Regions from separate parts of the Pseudomonas sp. Marseille-Q1929 genome, predicted to be linked through region 1. Evidence: riboswitches for the same ligand, from Rfam matches in the RefSeq annotation. Region 1 holds a riboswitch; the other holds the start of a gene.

Evidence for each region. Region 1 has a riboswitch for cobalamin ahead of cobO (cob(I)yrinic acid a,c-diamide adenosyltransferase). Riboswitches for the same ligand answer to the same signal wherever they lie in the genome.
Region 2: it holds a riboswitch for cobalamin, as region 1 does, so the genes downstream of both, J1G37_RS27675 (ABC transporter substrate-binding protein) here and cobO (cob(I)yrinic acid a,c-diamide adenosyltransferase) in region 1, are expected to answer to the same signal.

The regions. Positions count from the first base shown of each region.
Region 1 covers NZ_JAFLWU010000022.1:84,995-96,085, reverse strand. The annotation lists gene J1G37_RS21365 (DUF3108 domain-containing protein) at 1-198, opposite strand, end outside; gene purN (phosphoribosylglycinamide formyltransferase) at 207-857, opposite strand; gene purM (phosphoribosylformylglycinamidine cyclo-ligase) at 857-1,915, opposite strand; gene J1G37_RS21350 (DUF2066 domain-containing protein) at 2,272-3,288, shown strand; gene J1G37_RS21345 (AI-2E family transporter) at 3,324-4,397, shown strand; gene hda (DnaA regulatory inactivator Hda) at 4,592-5,296, shown strand; gene J1G37_RS21335 (NlpC/P60 family protein) at 5,510-6,139, shown strand; gene J1G37_RS21330 (C40 family peptidase) at 6,284-6,820, shown strand; gene J1G37_RS21325 (sorbosone dehydrogenase family protein) at 6,893-8,206, opposite strand; cobalamin riboswitch at 8,306-8,542, shown strand; gene cobO (cob(I)yrinic acid a,c-diamide adenosyltransferase) at 8,621-9,232, shown strand; gene J1G37_RS21315 (cobyrinate a,c-diamide synthase) at 9,229-10,665, shown strand; gene bluB (5,6-dimethylbenzimidazole synthase) at 10,662-11,091, shown strand, end outside.
Region 2 covers NZ_JAFLWU010000045.1:7,772-18,862, forward strand. The annotation lists gene J1G37_RS27630 (hypothetical protein) at 1-173, shown strand, start outside; gene J1G37_RS27635 (zinc-dependent alcohol dehydrogenase family protein) at 229-1,218, opposite strand; gene J1G37_RS27640 (LysR family transcriptional regulator) at 1,322-2,227, shown strand; gene J1G37_RS27645 (hypothetical protein) at 2,304-2,537, shown strand; gene J1G37_RS27650 (nucleotidyltransferase family protein) at 2,567-3,130, shown strand; gene J1G37_RS27655 (TspO/MBR family protein) at 3,369-3,809, shown strand; partial or broken gene J1G37_RS27660 (alpha/beta hydrolase fold domain-containing protein) at 3,809-4,705, shown strand; gene J1G37_RS29100 (GNAT family N-acetyltransferase) at 4,706-5,224, shown strand; gene J1G37_RS27665 (ABC transporter ATP-binding protein) at 5,365-6,129, opposite strand; gene J1G37_RS27670 (iron ABC transporter permease) at 6,126-7,130, opposite strand; gene J1G37_RS27675 (ABC transporter substrate-binding protein) at 7,127-8,137, opposite strand; cobalamin riboswitch at 8,254-8,448, opposite strand; gene J1G37_RS27680 (aldehyde dehydrogenase family protein) at 8,564-9,946, opposite strand; gene J1G37_RS27685 (LysR family transcriptional regulator) at 10,050-10,922, shown strand; gene J1G37_RS27690 (hypothetical protein) at 10,969-11,091, opposite strand, start outside.

The sequences.
Region 1 (11,091 bases):
GCTGGCGATCATCATCGAAGCCTTGAAGTTCAAGGTCCAGGTGCCATCGCCATTCTTGGCCAGGCTGCGTTCAGCCGAGCCACTCATGGGCAACTGTTTCCAGTCGGCGGTGTAGCTGACGGAGAAAGGGTGAAGGTCTGCCGCTTGCACCGCAGGCAAGGCAAACAGAGCAAAAGCGAAGAGCAAGGCGCGACGCATAAAATCTCCTAGGTTCGAATCAAGTGGCCGCTGGCCGCGAGTAACTGACCGTCCAATAATGCACCCTGGTCACCAAGAATCAACCGCCCCTCGGCAAACCAGCGTACAGCCAACGGGTAAATCCTGTGTTCCTGGGTGTGAACCCGTTGCGCAAGGGTCTGCGCTGAGTCTTCAGACTCTACCGGAACCACTGCCTGTACGACCAGAGGCCCGCCATCGAGTTCCTCGGTGACGAAGTGCACGCTGCAGCCATGCTCGCTGTCGCCGGCGTCGAGCGCCCGCTGGTGCGTGTGCATGCCTTTGTACTTGGGCAGCAGGGAAGGGTGGATATTGAGCAGGCGCCCGTCGTAGTGGCGCACGAAATCAGCGCTGAGGATGCGCATGAAACCGGCCAGGACCACGAGTTTGGGGTTGAAGGCGTCGATCAGTTCGATCAAGGCGGCATCGAAGGCCTCGCGGCCCTCGAAAGCCTTGTGATCCAGGGAGCGGGTGTCGATACCCGCGTCCCTGGCGCGTTGCAGGCCGTAGGCGTCGCTGCGGTTGGAGATCACCGCAGCAATGCGCACCGGGCTGTCGCCGGTGCGCGTGCTGTCGATCAGGGCCTGCAAGTTACTGCCGGTGCCGGAGAGCAGCACCACGACATCACAGGTCTGGGACATCAATGAGCCTTGAGGTTCTTCAGTTCGACCTGGGCTGCGCCTTCTGGAGCAGTGGCGATCTGGCCGATGACCCAAGGCTGCTCGCCCGCTTCACGCAGGACGTTCAGCGCGGTTTCAACGTGCTCTTGCGCCACGCAGATCACCATGCCTACGCCGCAGTTCAGCACGCGGTGCATTTCGGTTTCGTTGACGTTGCCTTTCTCTTGCAACCAGTCGAAGACCGCAGGACGCTGCCAGCTGGCCACGTCGACGATGGCCTGGGCGCCTTTTGGCAGGACGCGCGGGATGTTGTCCAGCAGGCCGCCACCGGTGATGTGGGCCATGGCTTTAACCGCGCCAGTGTCCTTGATCAGCTTGAGCAGGGGCTTGACGTAGATGCGGGTCGGGGCCATCAGCAGGTCGGTCAGTGGCTTGCCGTCGAGCTGGATGTTTTCGATGTCGGCGCCGGACACTTCGATGATCTTGCGGATCAGCGAGTAGCCGTTGGAGTGCGGGCCGGACGATGGCAGGGCGAGCAGGGCGTCACCGGCAGCAACCTTGGAGCCGTCGATGATCTCGGCTTTTTCGACAACGCCGACGCAGAAGCCGGCCAGGTCGTAGTCTTCGCCTTCGTACATGCCTGGCATTTCAGCGGTTTCGCCGCCGACCAGGGAGCAACCCGACAGTTCGCAGCCAGCGCCAATGCCGGTCACTACCTGGGTAGCGGTCTCGACGTTGAGCTTGCCGGTGGCGTAGTAGTCCAGGAAGAACAACGGCTCGGCGCCGCATACCACCAGGTCGTTTACGCACATGGCCACCAGGTCGATGCCGATGCTGTCGTGCTTGTTCAGGTTCAGCGCCAGGCGCAGCTTGGTGCCCACGCCGTCGGTGCCGGAGACCAGCACAGGCTGTTTGTAGCCAGCCGGGATCTCGCAGAGGGCGCCAAAACCGCCCAGGCCGCCCATGACTTCGGGGCGCGCAGTGCGCTTGGCGACGCTCTTGATGCGTTCGACCAATGCTTCACCGGCGTCGATGTCTACACCGGCGTCCTTGTAGCTCAGGGAGGGTTGCTTGCTCATGATCCAGGCCTTTAGGGGGGATTCAGGGGTAACGACCGAGCGGGCAGGCGCTTTTGGTAAAAGGCCCAGCCGTTGACGGTCTGCGAAGGCGCGCGATTTTATCAGGCTTGAGGGGCAGCGGCCATCCTCGGGCCGACGGGCAGGGCGATATAGCTTAAAAAAGCCGATTAAAAAAATGCTAATCGGCTCTGCCTTGGTGCGTATTAAGGTATAGCCTTGAACCCGCTATCGTTATGACAGTACGAAAACTTACCAAGACCCTGTGAATGTTTTACCGGTCGCTGTGGTCACAGCCTTGCGCAACCGAGTTCACGCGGTCTGTTCCAGCCGCTAAATTTGTCGTTCGGGAATCTTTCATGCGTCTGTGTAAATTCTTCTTTGTAGGCTGCTTGTCGTTGGTCAGCCTGGCGAGTCATGCCGAAACCCTCAATGGCCTCTATCAAGTACTTGAACCGGTCAGCAGCCAGTCGCCACAAGAGCGCGACCAGGCGACCCAGCGCGCCGTGCAGACCCTGGTAATCCGCCTCACCGGCGACGCCAAGGCGGCCGACGGCCCGGGCCTTGCGGCGATTCGCAAGGACCCGCAACAAATCATCAGCCAATACGGCTACGACGCCGGCCCGCCCGAGAGCTTGCAAGTGGATTTCGACCCGGTGACGACCGACCGTGTCTTGCGTGACGCCGGCCTGTCGATCTGGGGCAGCAATCGGCCATCGATCCTCGGCTGGTGGCTGAACGACTCCACCGAAGGCAGCAGCCTGGTGGGCGATGGCCAAAGCGTCGCCCAGGCCTTGCGTCGCGCGGCGCAACACCGAGGCTTGCCGTTGCGCCTGCCGTTGGGTGATCTGGACGAACAGGTGGTCGCCACTGCGCCGAATCTGGAAAGCGCCGACGCCACGCCACTGCGCGCCGCCTCTGAGCGCTACGGCGCGGATGCCTTGCTGGCGGTGCATGCGCGGCAGGAAGGCAATCAATGGCAGGCCAAGTGGCGTTTGTGGTTGGGCGACAAGAGCGAGCAGGGCAGCGTCCAAGGTGCCGATACCGCTGCCGTGGCCGATGCGGTGATGTTGGCCGTCAGCCAGAAGCTGGCGCCGCGCTTTGCGGTCAAACCTGGCGTCAGTGCCGAACAGCTGCTGGAGGTGCAGGGCATGACGCTGGAGCGCTACGCCGCCCTGGGGCATTTGCTCGAACCGTTTGGTGGTCAGCCGCTGCTGGTGGATGGCGATCGTATTGTTTACCGGGTCAACGGCAGTGCCGAGCAGTTGCGCAGCCAGTTGAGCCTGGCCAAATTGCAGGAGGTTGCGCCGGGTGAAGTGCCGGCTGCGGCGGGTGGTGCTCCAGAACCGCAGGCGCAACTGCGCTTTCACTGGTAAACGTTCTTCCTTATATAGAAGCAATGGAGTGGTTTATGGCGGATACGCGTCGTTGGGTGTGGATTGGCGGGATCGTCCTGCTGTGTGCATTTGTTTTCTTGCTGCATTCGATCCTGACGCCGTTCTTGGTTGCGTTGCTGTTGGCCTATCTGTTTGATCCCGTGGTGGATCGCCTGGAGAAAGCCGGCTTGTCACGTACCTGGGGCGTGGTGGCGGTGTTCGCCCTGTTTACCTTGATCGTCACGGCCCTGGTGCTGGTGCTGGTTCCGATGCTGGCCAAGCAGCTGTTCCGTCTGTATGAGCTGGCGCCGCAGATGCTTGATTGGCTGCAACATACGGCGATGCCGTGGGCCCAGGCCAAGTTGGGGCTGTCGGATGGCTTCTGGAAGTTCGACAAGGTCAAGGCCGCAATCAGCGAGCATATGGGGCAGACCACCGACATCGTCGGCATGGTGCTCAGCCAGGCCACGGCGTCCAGCCTGGCACTGATCGGCTGGTTGACCAACCTGGTGCTGATCCCGGTGGTGGCGTTCTACCTGCTGCGTGACTGGGACATCATGATGGCCAAGATCCGCAGCCTGCTGCCGCGCAATCGCGAGGAGCGCATCGTCTCCCTGGCGGAGGAATGCCATGAAGTGCTCGGCGCATTCGTGCGTGGGCAGTTGTTGGTGATGCTGGCCTTGGGGGTTATTTATGCCGCTGGCCTGATGGCGATCGGCCTGGAGCTCGGCCTGTTGATTGGTCTGATCGCCGGTCTGGCGGCCATCGTGCCGTACATGGGCTTTGTGATCGGTATCGGTGCGGCGCTGGTGGCGGGGCTGTTCCAGTTCGGTGGTGACCTTTACCCGATGTTGGGGATTGTCGCGGTGTTCATGGTCGGCCAGGCCTTGGAAGGCATGGTGCTGACGCCTCTGCTGGTGGGGGACCGGATCGGCCTGCACCCGGTGGCGGTGATCTTTGCGATCCTGGCGGGCGGTGAGCTGTTCGGCTTTACTGGCATCTTGCTGGCGCTGCCGGTGGCGGCGGTGATCATGGTGCTGGTGCGCCATGTGCACGATCTGTACAAGGATTCGGATGTGTATACGGGCGTCGAAGACCCTGATCTGTAAACCTTGTGTCACAAACCCGGCCTGGCCGGGTTTGTTGTTTCTGGTGTCAAACAATTTGCGCAAAACCGGCAAGTTAACGCAAACCTTTGATTTTGCTTGTGGTCTGCTGCATTGTGCGCCCGGCTTCACGGGTATAAACTTTGCAAACTTTACACAGAGGCCACTAGCGGTTCGTTTGGAGCCGTTCAGTCAGCATGAAACCGATTCAGCTGCCCTTAGGTGTGCGTCTGCGTGACGACGCCACCTTTATCAACTACTACCCAGGCGCCAATGCCGCTGCACTCGGCTATGTCGAGCGGCTCTGCGAAGCCGACGCCGGGTGGACCGAAAGCCTGATCTATCTGTGGGGCAAACACGGCGTAGGGCGTACTCACCTGCTGCAGGCCGCGTGCCTGCGCTTCGAGCAGATGGGGGAGGCGGCGGTTTACCTGCCGCTGGCTGAATTGATGGATCGTGGCATCGGCATCTTCGACCACCTTGAGCAATACGAGCTGGTCTGCCTGGATGACCTGCAGGCGATCGCCGGCAAGGCGGAGTGGGAAGAGGCGCTGTTCCATCTGTTCAACCGCCTGCGTGACAGCGGCCGACGCTTGCTGATCGCCGCATCGACCTCGCCGCGCGAGCTGCCGGTCAAGCTGGCTGACCTCAAGTCGCGCCTGACCCTGGCCCTGATCTTCCAGATGCGCCCGCTCTCCGACGAAGACAAACTGCGCGCCCTGCAATTGCGTGCATCCCGTCGCGGCCTGCACCTCACTGACGAAGTCGGGCACTTTATCCTCACCCGTGGCACCCGCAGCATGAGCGCGTTGTTCGATTTGCTCGAACAGCTCGATCAGGCCTCCTTGCAGGCCCAGCGCAAGCTGACCATTCCCTTCCTCAAGGAAACCCTCGGCTGGTAGCCAGCCCTTTGTTTTCGGGGCTTTCGGCAAACTCCAGGCGCCAGAAAACCTGCGTTTGGGCCACTTTGGCCACGCAAAAGGCGCGTATAGGGTGTTAAGGGCTTAGATGTCATAGTCCAAACAAGAAGTCACATAGATCACGATTGAATTTGCAAATCGATGTGATAGAGGGCATAGTCTCGGCTTCTTTACACATCAGCCACGGTCGTGCCCATGCTAAATCGCTTCGCACCCCTCGTGCCTCTCGCACTCGTTACCCTGTTGTTTGGTTGCGCTTCCCACCCTCAACAGGTGGTTGAGCAGCAAAAACCCCAGGTTCAAAATCAGGCAAAATTCGTCGCTGCACAGTCTGCTTCTGTTTATGAAGAAGAGCTGGCGACTGAAAAGGAACTGGGCGCCTTCGCCGGCAACAAGCCTTACCAGCTTCCCGTCCTGGCCGACAGCATCCTCGAACGCGGCATGTCCCTGATCGGTACCCGTTACCGTTTCGGCGGTACCTCTGAAGCCGGTTTCGACTGCAGCGGTTTCATCGGCTACCTGTTTCGCGAAGAAGCTGGCATGAACCTGCCACGCTCCACTCGCGAGATGATCAACGTGAATGCACCGTTGGTCGCGCGCAACAACCTCAAGCCCGGTGATCTGCTTTTCTTCAGTACGGCTGGCCGTGGCCGCGTAAGCCACGCCGGTATCTACCTGGGCGATAACCAGTTTATCCACTCCAGCAGCCGTCGCAGTGGCGGTGTTCGAGTCGACAACCTGGGCGACAGCTACTGGAGCAAAACCTTCATCGAAGCCAAGCGTGCACTCGCCATGGCCCCGACCACGGTTACCGCTAGCAAGTAAACTTAAAGTGATACTTGAAGTTTGACGTGTAAGCGCTAGAATCCCTGGATATTGTTGTAATCCGTACGCGCGAGCTTTGCTTGCGCGTTCTGGTTTTCAGCGTTCGGCAGCGAAAGCCGCATCCAGACCAGGATTGTTCTGCACATGTCGACCTCGGCCCGCCTGATCCTCATTCTCTGCGCCGCGCTGCTCAGCGCCTGCGCCAGCCGCCCACCGCCTGCACCCTTAGCGGTGAAGCCCAAGCCGGTGTTCAACTACGCCACCCAGAATTTCTCGCCGGCAGCCGAAGACGTGCTCTTTCGCGCGCTGGGCCTGGTCGGCACGCCTTATCGTTGGGGCGGCAACACGCCGGACTCGGGCTTTGATTGCAGCGGCTTGATCGGCTTTGTGTTTCGTGACGCCGCCGGCATCTCCTTGCCGCGTACCACCCGTGAACTGATCGTGATGCGCGCGCAGGATGTCAGTGAGCAGAACCTGCAAACGGGTGACCTGCTGTTCTTCGCCACGGGCGGCGGCTCCCAAGTCAGCCACGCCGGGATCTACGTGGGCGAGGGCCGCTTCGTACACGCGCCGCAAACCGGCGGTACGGTGAAGCTGGACACCTTGTCCAAGGCGTATTGGCAGAATGCTTACCTGAGTGCCAAGCGCGTGTTGCCAGGGAATCTGGCGCGCAATCCCTGAATTGAATGCAGAGCTAAATGTGGGAGCGAGCAAGCCCGCTCCCACATTGGTTTGTGGTGGTCTTGAGGTGGGTTACTTAGCCGCTGAAACCCGCCACACCTTATTCCCCACATCATCTGCCACCAGCACCCCTCCCTGCTGATCAACCACCACGCCCACCGGCCGGCCCATGGCTTTCTCGTCTTTGTCGAGGAAGCCGGTCAGCACATCCACCGGCTGGCCCTTGGGCTGGCCAGCCTCGAACGGGACGAAGATCACCTTGTAACCACTGTGGGGCTTGCGGTTCCACGAGCCGTGCTGGCCGATGAATGCGCCACTAGTGAAAGGCGCAGGCAATTTGCTGCCTTCGGCAAACGTCAGACCGAGCGAGGCGGTGTGTGGGCCCACGGCGTAGTCGGGCGCAATCGCCTTGGCCACCAGGTCGAGGTTTTGCGGGTTGACTCTCACATCCACATGCTGCCCGTAGTAGCTGAACGGCCAGCCATAGAAGCCACCATCCTGCACCGAGGTGATGTAGTCCGGCACCAGGTCGCTGCCGATCTCATCGCGTTCGTTCACCGCTGTCCACAGCTTGCCGCTTTGCGGTTCCCAGGCCATGCCGTTGGGGTTGCGCAGGCCTGAGGCGAAGATGCGGTGCTGGCCGCTGGCGCGGTCCACTTCCCAGATCGCCGCCCGACCTTCTTCTGCCTGCAGGCCGTTTTCACCGACGTTGCTGTTAGAGCCAACGCTTACGTAAAGCTTGCTGCCGTCCTTGCTCGCCACCACGTTTTTGGTCCAGTGGTGGTTGATGCTGCCGCCGGGGAGGTCGACGACCTTGGTGCCGGCTTCCTTGATCGTGGTTTCACCCGGTTGGTAGGGGAAGCGCAGCAGCTTGTCCGAGTCCGCCACATACAGGTCATTGCCAACCAGGGTCATGCCGAACGGCGAATTGAGGTCTGCCAGGAAGACCGTGCGGGTCTCGGCGATGCCGTCGTGGTCGGCATCGCGCAGCAACGTGATGCGGTTCGGGCTAGGCACGCCAGCACCGGCTCGGCCCATGACCTTTTCCATCACCCAGCCACGAATGCCTTTTGAGTCATCGGGTTTGGGCGGTGCATTGGTTTCTGCCACCAGCACGTCGCCATTGGGCAGTACATAGAGCCAGCGCGGGTGGTCGAGGCCCTCGGCAAACGCCGCTACCTGGGTGCCCGCAGCGGCAGTTGGCTTCGCGCCCTCAGGCCAGCCGATGGCGGGTGCGATGTTGACCGTGGGGATCAGGGTCTTGTTCGGCTCTGGGAGCTTGGGGGAGGGGCCGGTGCCGTCAGACACTTGCAAGGTCGAGCTTTCACCGCAGGCGACGAGGGCGCCTGCGCACATGATCAGTAGGGCAAGTCGGGTCTTGTGCATGGTTTTCTCCTGGGTACCTGTAAGGGTAGAGGCGCGCGGCGGTCCGATGGTTCAAGTGCGAAGCCAGCTTTAATTGACGCTCCACCCCCAACCCTCTACCCTTCGCGACTTGTTCCAGGTGCTCTGTGACCCACGGGTCGACGGAGTGAAACAGGGAAGCCGGTGAGCGAGCGCACTTGTCCACAGTGCTGCCGCAATTCCGGCGCTGCCCCCGCAACGGTAAATGAGTCAAGACCCTGCTTTTGCCACTGTATCGCCCCGCGATATGGGAAGGCGCAGTGTCGGCAAGCGCGCCACTCATGAGCCCGGAGACCGGCCTGAAACATCCAACAGCATCACGGTGGGCGATGCTTGGCTGTCTGTTTTTTCTTTTTCCTGCCCGCCGTTTTTGTCCAGCCCCAACGGAGAGCTGCCATGACCGATTCCCCCGACCGCGACGAACGCCACCTGGCGCGCATGCTGCGCAAAAAAGCCGTGATCGACGAGCGCATCGCCAATTCCCCCAACGAGTGCGGCCTGCTGCTGGTGCTGACCGGCAACGGCAAAGGCAAAAGCAGCTCCGCGTTCGGCATGCTCGCCCGCGCCATGGGCCACGGCATGCAGTGCGGCGTGGTGCAGTTCATCAAAGGGCGTAACAGCACGGGCGAAGAGCTGTTCTTCCGCCGTTTCCCCGAGCAAGTGCGCTTCCACGTCATGGGCGAAGGCTTCACCTGGGAAACCCAGGACCGCCAGCGCGACATCGCCGCCGCCGAAGCCGCGTGGAAAGTTTCCCGCGAACTGCTGCAAGATCCGGCCATCGGCCTTGTCGTCCTTGATGAACTGAACATCGCTCTCAAGCACGGCTACCTCGACCTCGACCAGGTGCTCAGCGACCTGCAAGCGCGCCCACCGATGCAGCACGTGGTGGTCACCGGCCGTGGCGCCAAGCCTGAATTGATCGAAATGGGCGACACCGTCACCGAAATGGGCATGCTCAAGCACGCATTCCAGGCCGGTATCAAGGCACAGAAGGGCGTCGAACTTTGAATCAGCCCCGTCATTGCCCGGCCGTATTGATCGCCGCACCGGCGTCCGGCCAGGGCAAAACCACCGTCACCGCCGCGCTGGCCCGTTTGCACCGCAACCTGGGGCGCAAGGTGCGCGTGTTCAAATGCGGGCCGGACTTTCTCGACCCGATGATCCACGAGCGCGCCAGCGGTGCGCCGGTGTATCAGTTGGACATGTGGATGGTGGGCGAGCAGGAAAGTCGCCGCCTGTTGTGGGAAGCCGCCGGCGAGGCCGACCTGATCCTCATCGAAGGCGTCATGGGCCTGTTCGACGGTACCCCCTCCAGCGCTGACCTGGCCCGCCACTTCGGCGTGCCGGTACTCGGTGTGATCGACGGCACTGCCATGGCCCAGACGTTTGGCGCATTGGCCCTGGGTCTGGCGCGTTATCAGCCGGACCTGCCGTTCGCCGGCGTGCTGGCCAACCGCGTCGGTACCCTGCGCCATGCGCAATTGCTCGAAGGCAGCCTCACCGAAGGCCTGCGCTGGTACGGCGCCTTGTCCCGCGAGACCGGCATCGAATTGCCAAGTCGTCACCTGGGCCTGGTGCAAGCCAGCGAACTGAATGACCTCGACGTGCGCCTCGACGCCGCCGCCCAAGCGTTGGGCAGCAGTTGCGAAGTCGCCTTGCCGCCGCCGGTGACCTTCGCCGCGCCTGAAGTCATCAAGGCCGAGCCGTTGCTCGACGGTGTGCGCATCGCCGTGGCCCGCGATGAAGCCTTCGCCTTTACCTACGGCGCCAGCCTTGACCTGTTGCGGGCGATGGGCGCCGAGTTGCACTTCTTCTCGCCGATCCATGATCGTGAATTGCCTGACGTAGACAGTCTGTATCTGCCGGGCGGCTACCCGGAATTGCATCACCAGGCGTTGTCGGAAAACACCGCGATGCTGGAGGCGATCCGCGCCCATCACGCGGCCGGCAAGCCGTTGCTCGCCGAGTGCGGCGGCATGTTGTACCTGCTGGACTCGCTCACCGATGTCGCCGGCCAACGTGCCGAGTTGCTCGGCTTGTTGCCGGGCGACGCCGTGATGCAGAAGAAGTTGGCTGCCCTGGCCCTGCAAAATGTCGAGTTGCCGGAAGGCGTGCTGCGTGGGCATACCTATCACCACTCCCTGACCAGCACCGACTGCACGCCGATTGCCCGTGGCGTGAGCCCCAATGGCGGGCGTGGCGCCGAGGCGGTTTACCGACAGGGGCGGATGACGGCTTCCTACGTGCACTTTTACTTCCCGTCGAATCCGGCGGCGGTGGCGGCACTGTTTGCGCCAGACCGGGAGGCCGCCATCGCAGGCAAGCCAGCTCCCACCTCGACCGCGTCGATCGATCCAAATGTGGGAGGCAAGCCAACCCCCACCTCGACAGTGTTCGCCGATCCAAATGTGGGAGCGGGCTTGCCCGCGATAGGGCCATGACTGACAACGCCTTCCCCCAAGCCGACCGCGACGCCGTCTACCGCGCCATCGCCGAACGCCGCGACATGCGCCACTTCACCGGCGGCACGGTTGCCCCCGAACTGCTCCACCGCCTGCTCCAGGCCGCCCACCAGGCGCCGAGTGTCGGCCTGATGCAACCCTGGCGCTTCATCCGCATCAGCGACCGCCCCCTGCGTGGGCAAATTCAGCAGTTGGTGGAAGAAGAACGCATCCGCACCGCCGAAGCCTTGGGTGAACGCTCCGACGACTTCATGAAGCTCAAGGTCGAAGGCATCCACGATTGCGCCGAGGTACTGGTGGCGGCATTGATGGACGACCGCGAGCGCCACATCTTCGGCCGTCGTACCTTGCCGGAGATGGACATGGCCTCGTTGTCCTGCGCGATCCAGAACCTGTGGCTGGCCG
Region 2 (11,091 bases), on a different contig from region 1:
AGATTTCCTGCTTTTTGACGTTTCAAAAAAGTTATATCCGGTTAGGCGATGTGAGCGAAAAGGAGGTTGCGTCAGTTCCGCTCTCCCTCAAGCGCTGGGTGATATGGCCGGAGCTTTTTTGGCTTCAAATATTTATGTGGATGGGGCTCCGTTACGTTCTATACACGCTGTAAAAACAACCGTGCCACTCACAGTGGCACGGCTGGCAACCCAGCTAACCGCAAAAACCTAAACCGTCACCACTATCTTGCCGATTTGCTGATTCGCCTCCAAAAACCGATGCGCCTCCTGCACCTCATCCAACCCAAACGTCTTGGCAATCACCGGCGCCAACGCCCCCGAAGCCAGCCCATCCACAATAAACGCTTTGGCCCGCGCCAACGCGGCCGGGTCCGCCACGATCTCCGCGTACAAGTACCCCTTCAGCGTCAAACATTTGCCCAACACCGTAAACAACGGAAACGGCGTCGGCTCCGAACTCAGCGCGCCGTACTCCAGCAATATCCCGCCCTGGGCCATGCTCTGGGTGAGTGCCTCGAAGCCCGGCCCGCCAATCGGGTCGAACACCACGCGGGCGCCTTGGCCGTTGGTGAGTGCCATCACGCGTTCCACCAGGTCTTCTTCATCGCTGACGATTACGTGCGCGGCGCCGGCTTCCAGCAACGCCTGTTTTTTCGCGCGGGTGCGGGTCACGGCGATGGCGGTGGCGCCGACGCTGCGGGCGATCTGGAAGGCGGCGAGGCCGACGCTGCTGGAGGCGGCGGTGACCAATACGAAGTCGCCTTGGGTCAGTTTGGCCTGCTCCACCAGGGCGCCCCAGGCGGTGACGTATTGCATCCACGACGCGGCGGCTTGGACGAAGCTGAGGTTTTGCGGGTGTTTGACGGTGAGGTAGGCGGGCACGTTGGCCACTTCGCCGTAGGTGCCCCAGCGGGCGATATCGAGCGGCGGGATGACGCTGACGGCATCGCCCACCTGGAAGTCGCGGACGTCGGCGCCGACGGCGCTCACCACGCCCGCCGCTTCATAGCCCAGGCGGCTGGGGAATTCGGCTTCTTGCAGGTAGGCGTGGTTGCGGAACATCACTTCGGCGCGGTTCAGGCCAAAGGCCTTGACCTGGATTTGCACTTCATCGGCTGCTGGCGCCGGGACGTCGATGTTTTCCAGTTGCAAGACGCTTGCGTCGCCGTAGGCGTGAATCCTGACAATGCGGGCCATGGGGTTGATCCTCGGTGTTTATCAATGTGGTGTTCAATTTAGGCGTGGGACGGCGCGGGATAAAGGCCTAGGATGGCGCAACACTAGAAACAATGGGTTTCCAATGGATCGTCTTACCTTGATGGCTACGTTCGTCAAAGCCGTGGAGTTGGGTTCGTTCAGTGCGGTGGCGGATGAGCTGAACCTGTCGCCGCAACTGATCGGCAAGCAGGTGAAGATGCTGGAGCAGCACTTGGGCGTGTCGCTGCTGCACCGCACCACGCGCAAGCAGAGCCTGACCGACTTTGGCCGCACCTTCTATCAACGTGCCAAGCTGATCCTGGCAGATATGGACGCCGCCGAAGAAATGGCCGCCGTAACCCGTGGCGTACCCAGCGGGCGCTTGCGCATCAACGCGCCGGTGACATTTGGCGTGAGTACGTTGGCCCCGCGTTTGCTGGAGTACATGGTCAAATTTCCCCAGGTGGCGGTGGACCTGACCTTGTCCAATGAGCTGGTCGATTTGGTGGAGGACGGCTACGACGTGGTTTTCCGCATCGGCGAATTGGCTGACAGCGGCTTGAAGGCCTTGCCCCTCAAGCCCTATCAGATGGTGCTCTGCGCGGCGCCGGCCTACTTGGCCAGACGCCCAGCGATCAGCAGCCCATGGGATTTGCAGGAACATGAATGCCTGGCGTTTGCCTATTCGGATGGGCGCTCACACCTGCACTTCGAAGGGCCGCAGGGCCGGGTCGAGGTGCCGATTACAAGCCGTTTGACGATTAATCAGGGTGACCCGCTGCTGTCGGCGGCGGTGGCCGGGTTGGGCGTGGTGTTGTTGCCCCAGGAACTGGTGCATGACGCGCTGCGCAAAGGCACCTTGCTGGCGTTGCTGCCGGACTACAACGTGCCGGCTTCGCCGATGAACCTGCTGTATGCGGCGGATCGACGGGTGACGCCGAAGGTGCGCAGTTTTGTCGATTTTGTGAAAGGCGCGTTTGGCCGGGATCTCATGAAAACAGCCCCTTGAGGCCTATATCGGTCTACCATGCGACCCCCGGCAGCGGTTCCACGTGCTACCGATCCTTCTTTTAAAGGTACCGCCCATGTCCATCGACCAAATCAGCCTGCCCAAAGGTGTCGGCCCCCACGCCAGCAAACTGCTGGACGCCATCACCGGCGCTTCCACCCATGAAGAACTCAACCGCGCGGGCGGCAAGGCCGAAGGGTTTGTGCTCGGCCTGGAATCGACCAAGGCCATCAAAAGCCAGATCGCCGAGGCGTTGTACGTGGCGTATGACGATGCGGCGGCGCATCGGGCCAGTGAGTTGAAGGGCTAGTTCATCTTCTAGGTTGCAAAGGAGTGCACATGACATTGACCGTCGAAACCCTGCTCGACCTGGCCATGGCCAACCCCATCAACGCCGAGATCACTGCGCGCCTGCCGGCCCTCGGCCTGGACCAGTGTTTTCTCACCGCAGGCTGCCTGTTCCAGGCGGTGTGGAATCACCAGTCGAACCTGCCTGCTGCCCAGGGTGTAAAGGACTACGACGTTTTCTACTTCGACACAGACCTGTCCTACGAAGCCGAGGATGCCGTGATTCGCGCGGCTGAGGGGTTGTTTCAAGATCTGGGCGTCAACGTTGAAGTGAAGAATCAGGCGCGGGTGCACCTTTGGTATGGCCAGCGGTTTGGCCGGCCTTATCCGCAATTGCACACGGCAAAAGACGGGATCGACCGCTACCTGGTGGCGGGCACCTGCATCGGCCTGGAAGTGGCGACGGGCGAGGTGTATGTGCCGTATGGCTTGGCGGATGTGGAGCAGGGTGTGCTGCGCATCAACCCGTTGCACCCGGAGCCGGAATTGTTTGCGCACAAGGCCAGGAGTTATCAGGAGCGGTGGCCTTGGCTCAGGATTGTGGGGGCTACTTGACACGGGGGCGATGCGGGTAGGGTGTTCGGCAGGGAGTGCGCGGTGATCCCTTCGCAGCCTCGCTAAAGCTCGACAACTCCCACATTTTGACGGGTGAACACCGTTAAATGTGGGAGCTGGCTTGCCTGCGATGACGCCAGCCCAGGCAACCTCAAAACCCGCCTCCAAACCCAATCGGCAATGAACTTTTACCCGCCCACCCCCCGTCCAAGTTGAAACGCCCAGCCAAGGACCGACCATGACCTTCTTCATCTTCCTGCTCGCCTGCGCCGCCGCCGCCAGTACCGGCATGCTCTTCAAACCCGGCGCCTGGTACGAATCCCTGGTCAAACCTAGCTTCACCCCGCCCAACTGGTTGTTCCCAGTGGCATGGACGCTGATCTACCTGCTGCTGGCCTGGGCCGGTTACCGCCTCAGCCTGATCCCGGACAGCCAAGTGGTGCTGGCGCTGTGGGCGGCGCAGATTGCCTTGAACACGTTGTGGACGCCGGTGTTCTTCGGCGCCCATCGCATCCTCGCGGGGATGGTGATTCTGGCGGTGCTGTGGCTGACCGTGGCGGCGATGGTGGTGTTGGCGGTACGCCTGGATCTGATCACCGGGTTGATCCTGTTCCCGTACCTGGCGTGGCTGTGTGTGGCGGCGGCGTTGAATTTCTCCATTTTGAGAAATAACCGCTGATGACTCACAACCTCTGGCCCGCCAGCGAAACCGAACTGGCCGAGATGCGCCGCTTCAACAGGAAGCTCGCCTGGTTGCCGCGCTTCAAGATCCGCAATCGCGTGACGCCGCGTGTGATCCAGGCGTTGCTGTGTGCCGGTCAACGGTTAAAACGCGCCCCTGCGGCTGAAACCCGGCACGCTGGCTCGGTGCCGGTGCGCATCCTGCGTCCCAGCGGCAAACCCAAGGGCGTGGTGCTGGATATCCACGGCGGCGGTTGGGTGATCGGCAATGCGCAGATGGATGACGCGCTCAACCTGGGCATGGTCAACGCCTGCGACGTGGCGGTGGTGTCGGTGGATTATCGGCTGGCGGTCGATACACCGGTGCAAGGCGTGATGGACGATTGCCTCACGGCCGCGCGTTGGTTGCTGACCGCCGATGAGTTTGCGGGCCTGCCGGTGATCATCGTTGGCGAGTCGGCCGGCGGGCACCTGGCGGCGGCGACGTTGCTGGCGTTGAAGGATTGGCCGGAACTGCTCGCGCGGGTCAGCGGCGCGCTGCTGTATTACGGCGTCTATGACCTCGCTGGCACGCCCAGCGTACGCGCCGCAGGCCCAGGCACGTTATTGCTGGACGGGCCCGGCATGGTCGAAGCGCTGCGCCTGCTCACGCCGGGGCTGAGTGACGACGAGCGTCGGCAGGCGCCGTTGTCACCGCTGTATGGCGACTTCACCGGCTTGCCGCCGGCGTTGATGTTTGTGGGGGAATTGGACCCGCTCAAGGACGACACGCTGTTGATTGCTGAGCGATGGCCTGGCGCGCAGGTGCACCTGGTGCCGGAGGCGGCCCATGGGTTTATTCATTTTCCGGTGGGGATGGCGGGTAAGGTGTTGGCCTATGGCCGCCAGTGGATAGTGGGCAAGACGTCCCTTGAAGACCCTTTCAGCATCCGCCCGGTTGCAGCGGATGATGTTTCACAGGTGCTGGCCTTTGTACAACAGGCCCGCGCCGAGATGTTTCCCAAGCTCAGCGATGCCGGTGTGCCGAATGATCTGGCGCAATTTGAGGCGACCTACCTTCAAGGTGACGGGCGCTTTCTGATTGCCTGTCATGACGGTCAAATCGTTGCGGCTATCGGCTACCTGCCGTATGACAACCGCTTCTCCCAGCTCGATTACCTGGGCCGCAAGACGGTGGAAGTGGTGCGCTTGTTTGTGCTGCCGGCGTTTCGGCGCTTTGGCTTGGCGGGGGCGTTGTATCGCGCACTGGAGGCAACGGCGCAGGCGGAGGGGGTGGAGGTGATGTACCTGCATACCCATCCGTTTTTGCCGGGGGCGATTGATTTTTGGCTTCGGCAGGGGTTTGAAGTGGTGGATGTGAAAGACGATTCTGTATGGCAGACGACCCATATGCAGCGAACACCCCAGATCTAACGTGGGAATGATCATGTGGGAGCTGGCTTGCCTGCGATGGCGGTCTGTCAGTTAAAGAAATGCAAGCTGACCCACCGCTATCGCAGGCAAGCCAGCTCCCACAGTTGAATTGTGGTGTTTGGGTGGCCGTGTTCAAGCCTTCAGTTCGAGCGCAGCCTCAGTATCTGCGCACCATCAAACGGGTCCGTCAGGTAATGCGCCTGCACCCCGAACGTCTCCTGCAACCGCTGCGGCGTCAGCACCTCCAACGGCTTACCCAGCGCCACCAACCGCCCGCGATCCAGCACGGCCAAGCGGTCACAGGTCAGCGCCTGGTTCAGGTCATGCAGGGCAATCAACGTCGTCACCGGCAGTGCTTGCACGCCCTTCAAAATGCCAAGCTGATGCTGGATATCCAGGTGGTTGGTCGGTTCATCCAGCAACAAGATCTGCGGCCGCTGTGCCAAGGCGCGGGCGATGTGCACGCGTTGGCGTTCGCCGCCGGAGAGGCTGCGCCACGCGCGTTGGCTCAGGTGGGTGGCGTCCACGTCGTGCAGGGCCTGGCGCACGATGCTGGCGTCGTCGACGGACCACGGGCTCAGCGCCGACAGCCACGGCGTGCGGCCCAGGGCCACGGCGTCGAACACGCGGATGGCGTCGTCGGTGTCGGCTTGTTGCTCCACCACCGCCAGTTGCTGCGCAATCACGCGGCGGGATAACTGCCCCAGGCGCTGGCCGCCCAGCCACACCTCACCGGACGCCGGTGTACGCAACCCGGCCAGCAACTTGAGCAAGGTGGATTTGCCAGAGCCGTTCGGCCCGACAATGCCGAGGGTTTCCCCCAGCGCGACGTCCAGATGAATATCGCGCAGCAATTCGGCGTCACGTACCTTGAAGCCCAGGCCGCGGCAACTGAGCACGCTCATCGTGCGTTCCTCCGCCCGATCAAAATCAGCGCAAACACCGGCGCGCCGACCAATGCGGTGACCACACCGACGGGAATCACCTGACCCTTGATCAAGGTGCGCGACAACACATCCGCCGCAATCAAGAACAACGCACCGCCCAGCGCGCTGGCCGGCAGCAAGCGCGAATGCCCGGTGCCCAGCAACAGGCGCACCGCGTGGGGAATCACCAGCCCGACAAAGCCGATGGAGCCAACAATCGACACCATCACCGCCGTCACCAGCGCCGCGCAGCCCACCAGCACAAACTGCACGCGCCGCACCGGGATGCCGAGGGACGCCGCCGAGTCGCTGCCAAAGGTGAACGCATCCAGCGCGCGACGGTGCCACAGGCACACCGCCAAGCCCACGAGCGCCACCGGCACGGCCAGCCATACCGACGGCCAGCGCACGCCGCTGAGGTTGCCCAGCAGCCAGAACATGATGCCGCGCGCCTGTTCGGAGCTGGCGGATTTGGTGATGAGGAAGGCGGTCAGCGCATTGAACAGCTGTGAGCCGGCAATGCCGGCGAGGATGATCTGCCCGGTGCCGCTGGACGAACCGCTGGCCCGCGCGAGCAAAATCACCAGGGCGAACGCGGCCATGGCGCCGACAAATGCGCCTGCCGACAACGAAATCAAGCCACCACCCACGCCGATCAACGCCACCAATACCGCACCGGTCGAGGCGCCAGCGCTGATGCCCAGCAGGTACGGGTCGGCCAATGGGTTGCGCAGCAGCGACTGCAAAATCACCCCGCAGGTCGCCAGCCCGGCACCGCACGCGGCGGCAACCAGGGCGCGGGTCAGGCGGTAGTTCCACACCACGCCTTCGTCGATGGGGTCCAGCACGTAGCCGGCGCCCCACAGTTTATTGGCCAGCACCTGGAGCACGACCTGCGGCGAGATGGCGGTTTCGCCGATGGCCACGCCGGCGAGTACGGCGAGCAACAGCAGGGCCAGGGCGATCAGAGGACGGATCATTTCGGCAAGTCGTAGCCGTCGATGGCCGTGGCCAGTTGTTCCAGGCCATCGAACATGCGGATGCTCGCCTGCAACGCCAGGGCGTCGAGGATGATGATGCGGTTGTTTTTCACCGCGTCCATATTGCGCGTGACCGGGTCGCTGCGCAGGAAGGCGAGTTTCTTTTCATGGTCGTCGGCGGGGTAGCGGCGACGGTCCATGCGGGCGATGACGAGGAAGGTCGGGTTGGCCTTGGCGATGGTTTCCCAGCCAACGGCGGGCCATTCCTCATCGGACTGCACCACGTTATGCAAACCGAGGGTTTGCAGCATGAATTCGGGGATGCCCTTGTGGCCGGCCACGTACGGATCGCTGGCCATCTCGGCGCTGGAGAACCACACCAGCGCGCTGGCCTGCTTGAGGCCCTTGCTCTGCACGGTGGCGACGGACTTGGCCAGGCGTGCCTTGAGTTCGTCGTTCAGTTGTTGGCCGCGATCCTGTACGTCGAAAATCGCCGCCAACTGGCTGATGCTTTTATAGATGGTGTCGATGCGGAACGGCTCCAGCCGCGTGCCGTCGGCGCCCACCAGGTTGTCTTTGCCTTCGCAGTCGGAAGGCAGCAGGTAGGTGGGGATTTTCAGCTCGTGAAACTGCTCGCGGGTGCCCACCACGCCTTGCGCACCGACCACCCATTCCAGTTCGGCGGCCACCAGTTGCGGGCGCTTGGCGATCACTGCTTCGAAGCTCGGCTCGTTATTGGCCAGGCGCTCGATGCCGTCGTTCAATGACTTGAACTGCGGCAATACGTTGTTGAACCACAGCGACGTGCCGACCACTTTATCGCCCACGCCCAAGGCGTAGAGCATCTCGGTGGCGGCCTGGCCGATGGTCACGCTGCGCGCCGGGGCTTGTTGGAAGGTGAGGGTGCTGCCGCAGTTTTCCAGCGTCAGCGGGTAGTGGGTCGGCGCGGCGTGGGCCAGGGCACAGAAACCCAGGCCGGTGAGCAGGGCGGTAACGCGTGGCAGCATGGGGCAATCTCCGTTTGGACCGTACAGTGGACTGGGGAGGTACGGTAGTGGAAATACACCCACGGATACGGCCGCCGGGGCCGCGCTAGGATGTCCTTCCCGGACACCCCGCCGGTTGGTGATAACGCTGGGCCGGCAGGTCTCCTGACTCGTGCGTCATCGCCTCGCTCCGGCCTTCCCGGACAGCGTCCAGTGGCAGTGGGGAGCAGGCTCGGCACCTACAGTTGCGGGGGCAGTTCCGATTGGCGTGATGGGCCGCGCTTCGGATTCCCTGTTAGTCCCCTTCGGGAACCGGCGCGCCATGGTAGTCGATCAGGCTGCGAAGGGGGAGTTGCGATGGGTAAATCACAGAACAAATGCGATGCCTGTGGGAACTGGTTCATGTGGGAGCTGGCCAGTTCCCATCGTTGAGTGAGGTCGCCTGGGTTATTTGCGATCCAGCCACACGGTCTGCGCATTGCAGAACTCGCGCACGCCGAAGTGCGACAGCTCGCGGCCAAAGCCACTTTTCTTGATCCCGCCAAACGCGACCCGAGGGTCGGAGATGCTGAACGAGTTGACGAAGATCCCACCGGTTTCCAGGCGGTTGGCGATATCGCGGGCTTTCGCCGCATCGGTGGTGAAGATGCTCGCGGTCAGGCCAAACTCGCTGTCATTCGCCAGTGCCACGGCGTGGTCGGCGTCGCGGGCGGTGATGATCGAGGCGACGGGGCCGAACAGTTCCTGTTTGAACGAGGTCATCTGGTCGGTGACGTTGGCCAGTACGGTGGGCTCATAGTAGTTGCCTGCGCCTGCGACTTTGTTGCCGCCCAGCAGCAGGGTCGCGCCTTCTTCCAGGGTGGCCTGGACCTGGCCGTGCAGCTCGTCGCGCAGGTCGAAGCGGGCCATGGGGCCGATGTAGGTGCTGGCGTCTGTCGGGTCACCCATCACCAGCGCGCGGCTGGCCTCTAGGAACTTGGCGGTAAACGCCTCCACCACACCGGTTTCGATGATCAGGCGCTTGGCGGCGGCGCAGACTTGGCCGCTGTTCTGGAAACGGCCGATCAATGCGGCTTGCACAGCGGCGTCGAGGTCGGCGTCGTTGAGCACGATGAATGGGTCGGAGCCGCCCAGTTCCAGCACGCATTTTTTCAGCGCGGCCCCGGCCTGGGAGCCGATGGCGATACCGGCGCGCACACTGCCGGTGAGGGTGACGGCGGCGATGCGTGGGTCGGCAATGGCTTTGGACACGCCGTCCGGGGTCACGTTGAGCACTTCGAACAAACCGTCAGCAAAACCGGCCTTTTTGAACGCTTGCTGGATCAGGTAGGCGCTGCCCATCACATTCGGTGCGTGTTTGAGCACGTAGGTGTTGCCGGCGAGCATAGTCGGCACGGCGCCGCGCAGCACTTGCCAGACCGGGAAGTTCCACGGCATCACGGCGAGGATCGGGCCCAGCGGGCGGTATTCGATCTGGGCGCTGCCGTTGTCCACCAGGGTCGGTTCCGGTGCGAGCATGGCCGGGCCTTGGGCCGCGTACCATTCGCTGAGCTGGGCGCATTTTTCGATTTCGGCACGGGCCTGGGCGATGGGCTTGCCCATTTCCAGGGTGATCATCTGCGCCATGTCTTCGGCTTGTTCACGCAGGGCGGCGGCCAGGGCCAGCAATAGCTCGGCGCGCTGGCTGACCGGCTGGCGGCGCCAGGTGCGGAAGGCGGCGGTGGTACGGTCGAGGACGGCGTCCAGTTGCGCTTCGCTTTCGTACGGGTAGCTGCCGACTGTTTCGCCGTTGGCCGGGTTGATCGAGAGGGCGTGGGTGGTCGCGTTCATGGCACCGTCCTGCTGAATGGATAAGTTGAGTTCAGGTTACGGGGCTGGTTGTTTTCTGGAAACTGAATAATATTAAGCAATACATTCACGATTGGAGAATGACTTGGACCTGGTGCAGCTGGAAATTTTCAAGGCCGTTGCCGAACAAGGCAGCATCAGCGCCGCCGCGCAGTTGATTCATCGGGTCCCGTCGAACCTGACCACCCGCATCAAGCAACTGGAGCAGGACCTGGGCGTGGAATTGTTTATCCGCGAGAAGAGCCGCCTGCGCCTGTCGCCGGCGGGCTGGAACTTCCTTGGCTATGCGCGGCGCATCCTCGACCTGGTGCAGGAAGCCCGCGCGACGGTGGCGGGGGAGGAGCCCCAGGGCGCGTTTGCCCTAGGGTCACTGGAAAGCACGGCGGCGGTGCGCATCCCTGCGTTGCTGGCGGCGTATAACCAGAAACACACCAAAGTCGAACTGGACCTGAGCACCGGGCCGTCGGGCACGATGATCGAAGGCGTACTGTCGGGGCGCCTGGCGGCGGCGTTTGTCGATGGGCCGGTGTTGCACGCCACGCTGGAAGGCGTGGCGGTGTTTGAGGAAGAGATGGTGGTGATCGCGCCGTTGCATCACGCGCCGATCACCCGGGGGCAGGATGTGAACGGCGAGAACATCTACACCTTTCGCTCGAACTGCTCCTACCGGCACCACTTTGAACGCTGGTTCACCCAGGATGGCGCGGTGCCGGGCAAGATCTTCGAGATCGAGTCGTACCACGGCATGCTCGCCTGCGTCAGCGCCGGCGCCGGATTGGCGCTAATGCCGCGCAGTATGCTGGAAAGCATGCCGGGGTTTGCGGCGGTGAGCGTGTGGCCGCTGATGGACAGCTTTCGGGTGTTGCACACGTGGCTGATCTGGCGGCGGGGCACGGTGTCGCAGAGTCTCAACAGCTTCGTAAAACTGCTGGAAGAACGCAATCTGGTCGCAACCTGAATCTAATGTGGGAGTAGGCAAGCCAGCTCCCACAGTTTGATCGGTGCTAGCCGCCGAATTGCAGGGTGCCCATGGCGAGCTTGGTCATCAGTGTTGTGGCACCCAGTTGCACCAGCCATAAAGCCAGGCCACCGAGGAAAACGCCGAGCGCCACCTGCAACACCAGGCT